2 linked regions of the Prochlorococcus marinus XMU1412 genome follow. Each later gene encodes a partner of the first gene's protein in a complex. Links are inferred from orthologs where the notes say so. Each region holds a gene or a part of one and is shown in the gene's direction. Other genes may lie near its edges.

Region 1 (3,246 bases):
GTATGAAAACAAATTTAGTAAGAAAATTTGATTTGTTCTATCTATATTGAAAAGGTAATTTAATTTTTTATGGAAACAAAAAACTCAATATCTATAAAGCGCTCAATAGCTATTAAAGCTGTAGTTACACCAACTTGGAAGGAAGATGCTGAAAAAGAATTAAGTAAAGCAATTTCAAACACTGATCAGCAATTATCGCAACTGGAGAAGGAGGGGCAGCAAATAGTAAATAATATTAGATCCCAATCGGTTAATCCTCTAGATCCAAGGGTTCAAGAACAGGTTAGTCAAGTGCAACAACAAGTCGCAGCAAAACGAAATGAAATTGAAGAACAAAAAAGAAATCTACTTCAACAACAGAGTCAAGTTCGCGAATTAAAAATGGACGAAATTGTTGATCAAGGGCAAGTGGATAGTTTCTGTGATGTCACTGTGGGAGACAATCTTATTGAGAAAATGCAGGTCTCGATTACGGTTAAAGATGGAGTTATTCAATCTATAGATAATAATTAAAGAGAAGATTTAGTATTTTTGATAAATATAAGTAAATCTTAATTTCAAAAAGTTTAAATTCTAATCGATCTAAATTATTACTTTCTTAAGTTTTAAGAGTTCCCACTGTGAACATGATTTCGTATAATTAGAACAAGAGTTTAAAGGGTTCTTAATCATAAAAACTTTAGGAAGTTTGGTAGAAATCCCTTGAAACTTATGCAATAACAATTTTCTTATGTCTCACGAAATATTCATGCCTGCCTTGAGTTCTACTATGACAGAGGGCAAGATTGTGGAATGGTTGAAAAATCCAGGAGATAAAGTTGAAAGAGGTGAATCTGTCTTGGTTGTTGAATCTGACAAGGCAGATATGGATGTTGAATCTTTTCAAGATGGATATCTTGCAGCTGTTTTAATGCCTGCTGGCAGCACTGCACCAGTAGGAGAGACTATCGGTCTTATTGTAGAAAATGAGGATGAGATAGCTTCTGTTCAAGAACAAAATAAAGGAAATCAACCCGAAGTTGCTAGTTCGGATCAACTTGAATTGGTAAGCAATAAAACTGAAGAAAAACCTTTGGTTCAAAGTGAAATTGTTGAAAAACAAGCAAAAGAAGTCGTATTAATGAGTGAAAAGGCAGCTCCATCTGTTAATAGTGATCAAATAAATGCTGCTACGAGTAATGTTTCTTCGAGGGTGATTGCATCTCCAAGAGCTAAAAAACTTGCCTCTCAAATGGGTGTTGATTTGGCAAAGGTTCATGGATCAGGACCTCATGGAAGAATTCAAGCAGATGATATTTTAAAAGCTAATGGCCAACCAGTCTCTATACCATGGATAGGCGAAGGTGGTTCTCCTGCAAGTATCCCTGGTGCAAATTTGGGAGTTGAAAGTAAACCAGAAGCTTCAGGAAATAGTTTTGGTAATCCTGGAGAAACAGTTCAATTTAATACTCTTCAAAAAGCAGTAAATAAAAATATGGAATCTAGTTTAGATGTGCCATGTTTTAGGGTGGGTTACTCCATCAACACAGATAAATTAGATAATTTCTATAAAAAAGTAAAACAGAACGGAGTGACTATGACTGCTTTACTAGTTAAAGCAGTTGCAAAAACACTAAAGAAACATCCTCAAGTTAACTCAAGTTTTTCAGAAAATGGAATTTCTTATCCAGAAAATATAAATATTGCTGTTGCTGTTGCGATGGAAGATGGTGGACTAATAACTCCAGTTTTAAAAGAACCATGCAATACTGATTTATTTGAATTGTCTAGGGAATGGAAAGATCTCGTAAAAAGATCAAGATCAAAACAATTAGAACCTGATGAATACTCAACGGGAACTTTCACTTTATCTAACCTTGGGATGTTTGGAGTTGATAGATTTGACGCAATTCTTCCTCCAGGTACCGGTGCTATTTTAGCCATAGCATCATCGAAACCAACAGTTGTTGCTAATAGTGATGGTTCAATATCTGTTAAAAAAATAATGCAAGTAAATCTAACAGCTGATCATAGAGTGATCTATGGAGCTGATGGGGCTTCATTCTTAAAAGACTTGGCTTCCCTAATTGAAGATGAGCCAGAGACTCTTGTCTCCTGAATTTAATTGATTTCTCAAATTAATAATGAAAAGAGAGATTATAAGCTTGAAGCTTATGATTATTTACTTGATCCTTCATTAATTGCTAGTAAACCTTCTGCAATTAGGCATGAATCAAGATTGATGATAGTTAGAAATAGTGTTTTAGAAGAAGACTGCTTAACTAATAAATTTACCAAGAATCTTTTAGATGAATTTAGAGAAGGGGATCTTGTAGTTGTAAATAATACTAAAGTTATGAAAGCTAGGTTAAAGGTTGAATTAGAAAATAAGAAATTAGTCGAATTATTAGTTTTAGAAAGATCCCATGAATGTGTTTGGTTATGTTTGGCAAAGCCAGCGAAAAAGTTAAAAATAAATAGAAAATTAAAATTAAAATCTCCTTTAGATCAAGATATTAATTTGATTGTTGATGGAGTTGATGAAGAAACTGGAGGGAGATTTATTAAATTTCCGGAAAATATTACTTGTCTCAACTCAATGAATGAACTTCTTGATAGATACGGGGAAATCCCTCTCCCTCCTTATATAAAAAATTCTGAAGAAGAATCTTTTCATGAGAAAAATTATCAAACTGAGTATGCAACTAATCCGGGGGCAGTTGCTGCACCAACAGCTGGTTTACACTTAAGCAAAAGTCTTATTTCCAACCTAAAAAAAAAAGGAGTAATAATCTTACCGATAACTTTGCACGTGGGTTATGGAACATTCAAACCAATTGATCAAGAAGATTTAAGTAACTTAAAACTTCATAAAGAATGGGTAAGTGTTAATAAGGAAGTAGTGGAGGAAATAAAAAGAATAAAGAAAACAGATAGAAAAATAATTGCTATTGGTACAACTAGCGTAAGAGCTCTTGAAAGTTGTTATTGTCGCGAAATTAATGACTTTATTCCCATAGCTAAATACGTAGATTTAGTAATTAAGCCAGGTTATAAATTTAAGGTAGTTGATGGATTATTAACTAATTTTCATCTCCCTAAAAGTTCATTATTACTTTTAGTAAGTGCAATGATTGGTAGAGAAAGATTATTAGATTTGTATAAAAAAGCCATAAAAGAAAAATTTAGATTCTTCTCTTATGGCGATGCGATGTATATTTCACCAGATTCACTACTGGAGAAAAAATAGATTTAGGCTTTGACTGG
Region 2 (3,236 bases), on another replicon or contig:
CACCCTATGTAACGTCACGAATATTAATTAAAAGTGAAAATGTTTTTTTGATATTTTGGGAAATAAAACTTTAATAAATAATTGATCAAAATCTTTATGTAATTACAATATGGTTGAAAACGAATTTTTCAAATTACTCATAGAAAATACTTTTTTAAAAATAACTAGTAAAAACAATAATCTAGTTAAAAGATTTAGATCATTTAAAAGAGGATCATCTCCAAAAGATCAAGACTTTTTTTGCATAGAGGGTACACATCTCATTGAAGAGTTGCTGAAGTCTGGGAAAAATCCTTCTAAGATTTTAGTTACCGAAAAATGGCTAATAAAAAATCAAAATCTAAGCAAAAAATTTCATCAGTCATTCATAAATATTGTTTCAGAGGAAGTCTTAGCATCTGCGATTTCAACAATTAATCCAGATGGGATAGCAGCCTTAGTAAAGGTTTCAGAAATACCTAATTATAAATTTAATAGAAAAGATGATTTTGTTCTTGTACTCGATAGGATTCAAGATCCTGGGAATATGGGTAATCTTTTTAGAACTGCTTTAGCTGCTGGTGTTGATACAGTTTTTTTAGTTGGAGGTGCGCACCCATTAGGCCAAAAGGTATTAAGGGCATCCTCAGGAGCAGTTTTTCATCTGCCATATTTAAGATTTGATGGAACTGAAGAAGAAATATTAAATTCTTTACTTAAGTCTTTATCTGAATTATCAAATGTAGGATTTAAGATTTTCTCTACTAGTAGCCATACTAAAAGTTCAAAAAAACCTTCAAAACCTTACTGGGAAGTTGATTGGTCTAAACGTACAGCATTAATCTTGGGTAATGAAGGTCAAGGTATTCATAAAAAAATTCAAGAAGCTTTTAATGAAACAATTACAATTCCGCATAGTGAGCTTGTAGAATCATTGAATGTGGCTTGTGTTGCAGTTCCATTATTACTAGAACGAAAAAGAGTCGCATACACCTCTAATAAATAAATAAAAAGTGACTGATTCAAGTTTTGATTTCGATTTAATCGTAATAGGAGCAGGATATGGAGGTTTTGATGCCGCTAAACATGCTGCTGGTAAGGGACTGAAAGTTGCAATAGTAGAATCTTCGGATATGGGAGGAACTTGTGTTAACAAGGGATGTGTTCCCTCTAAAGCTCTTTTGGCTGCAAGTGGAAAAGTTAGAGAAATAGCTGATTATGAACATTTAGCTAAATTTGGTATTCATGCTTCCCCAGTAAGGTTCGAGAGATCAAAAATTGCAGATCATGCAAATAATTTAGTTTTAAATGTTAGAGAAAATTTAACAAAAACTCTTAAAAGGAGTGGAGTTGAAATTATTTTGGGCATTGGCCGAATTGAAGGAAATCAAAAAGTAGGTGTAAGAGATAAAAACGGAATTGATAAAATCTTTACATGTAAGAATATTGTTATAGCAACTGGTTCTTCTCCTTTTGTGCCCCGTGGAATAACTTTGGATAATAGAACTGTATTTACTAGTGATTATGCAGTTAAACTTGAGTGGCTTCCAAGATGGGTAGCAATTATTGGAAGCGGATATATAGGACTAGAATTTGCTGATGTTTATACAGCACTTGGTTGCGAAGTTACCATGATCGAGGCTTTGGAAAATATTATGCCAACATTTGACCCAGACATCACTAAAATCGCTAAGAAGAATCTTATTCAAGCAAGAGATATAGACACAAAATCAAATGTCTTTGCGACAAAAATAACACCTGGATGTCCTGTAAAAATAGAACTGACAGATGCAAAATCTAAGGAAGTTGTAGAAACTTTAGAAGTTGACGCTGTACTTGTTGCAACTGGTAGAAGTCCTAATAGCAATAACTTAAATCTTGATTCTGTTGGGATCGAAACAGTAAAAGGGTTTATTCCAGTAGATGATCAAATGAGAGTTAAGAATGGCGATGGAATAATACCTAACATTTGGGCGGTTGGAGATGTAACAGGCAAACTAATGCTTGCTCATACAGCTGCAGCGCAGGGTACCATTGCTGTTGATAATATTTGCGGTGGTAATGTCGAAATTAACTATAAAAGTATCCCTGCAGCAACCTTTACTCACCCTGAGATAAGTTCAGTTGGTCTTTCTGAAGCTGAAGCTAAAGAGATATCTGCGAAAGAAAATTTTACTTTGGGAGTTGTCAAAAGTTTCTTTAAGGCTAATTCAAAAGCATTGGCTGAATTGGAAAGTGATGGATTGCTAAAGTTGATTTTCAATAAAGATAATGGAAAAGTATTAGGTGCACATATTTTTGGGTTACATGCAGCTGATTTAATTCAAGAAATTTCGAACGCTATTTCAAGGAACCAAGATGTCATTGAATTATCTAAAGAAGTTCATACTCATCCCACTCTTAGTGAAGTAGTTGAGGTTGCATATAAACAAGCGGCTTCTCAAATAAAATAATAGTATCTAAAATTAATGGAGATAAGACGTAGGCCACCAAATCCAACAGTAAGGGTAGAGAATTTAGAATATGCTGTACCTCATAGAGAAGCACAAGCAAAAAATATTTTGGAAGAAATTGTATGGCATAAGGACATTGAAATTAAGAATTTTAAAAAAATAGTCTCTTTAGAAGATCTTATAAAAAAGATTGAAAAACTTCCTACTCCCAAAGATTTTTACAAAAATATCTTGGAGTCAAAAATAAAACCAGGAGTTATTGCTGAAATAAAAAAAGCTAGTCCGAGTAAAGGAGTTATTAGAAAAGATTTTAACCCTGAAAACATAGCAATTTGTTATGAAGGATTAGGTGCATCATGTATCTCAGTACTTACTGATAAAAGGTTTTTTCAAGGTAGTTATGAAATACTAGAAACTGTAAGGAAATCAACTAATCTCCCTCTACTCTGCAAAGATTTTATTATTTCTGCTTATCAGATTTATAAAGCAAGGGTATCTGGTGCTGATGCAATATTATTAATCGCTGCGATTTTAAGTGATGATGATTTAATTTATTTAAAGAAAATAGCTGATAATTTAAAGATGAGTGTTCTTGTTGAAGTCCATAACTCTAATGAATTAGAAAGGATTCTAAAGTTAAAATCTTTTAATTTGATTGGAATAAATAATAGGGACTTAAAGACTTTTAAAACGGATTTAAAAACATCAAAAGAATTGATGCATACATATGCAGATATATTTTTAAAACAAAATATTATTCCCATAAGTGAATCTGGAATTAATTGTGCCGAAGATTTAGAATCG

What was found.
Region 2: the proteins of HA152_RS02220 (region 1) and lpdA are in contact, whole or in part, in a crystal structure (PDB 1EBD), measured with the Geobacillus stearothermophilus proteins. The link is inferred for Prochlorococcus marinus XMU1412 from one-to-one orthologs. Residues at the interface, in WP_033016211.1 of Geobacillus stearothermophilus: Ile130, Ala131, Met132, Pro133, Arg136, Arg140, Glu141, Asn155, Arg157; in WP_049624544.1 of Geobacillus stearothermophilus: Pro340, Ser341, Asp344, Tyr345, Arg403, Asp406, Val408, Glu431, Ala432, Gly433, Asp438.

Annotation. Positions count from the first base shown.
Region 1 is NZ_JAAORJ010000001.1:383,371-386,616, forward strand. What follows is about bases 1-2,914. They hold HA152_RS02220 (dihydrolipoamide acetyltransferase family protein), read left to right. Parts: upstream 1-730; coding sequence 731-2,098; downstream 2,099-2,914. Other genes in these bases: HA152_RS02210 (AMP-binding protein), read left to right, coding at 1-31; HA152_RS02215 (YlqD family protein), read left to right, coding at 70-513; queA (tRNA preQ1(34) S-adenosylmethionine ribosyltransferase-isomerase QueA), read left to right, coding at 2,105-2,914. In the rest of the region: more of queA, read left to right, coding at 2,915-3,229; cysK (cysteine synthase A), read right to left, coding at 3,232-3,246.
Region 2 is NZ_JAAORJ010000004.1:248,526-251,761, reverse strand. Bases 309-3,212 are described here. They hold lpdA (dihydrolipoyl dehydrogenase), read left to right. Parts: upstream 309-992; coding sequence 993-2,432; downstream 2,433-3,212. Other genes in these bases: trpC (indole-3-glycerol phosphate synthase TrpC), read left to right, coding at 2,448-3,212; HA152_RS07785 (TrmH family RNA methyltransferase), read left to right, coding at 309-985. Outside these bases: more of HA152_RS07785, read left to right, coding at 110-308; more of trpC, read left to right, coding at 3,213-3,236. UniProt on the Escherichia coli protein: Lipoamide dehydrogenase is a component of the glycine cleavage system as well as of the alpha-ketoacid dehydrogenase complexes.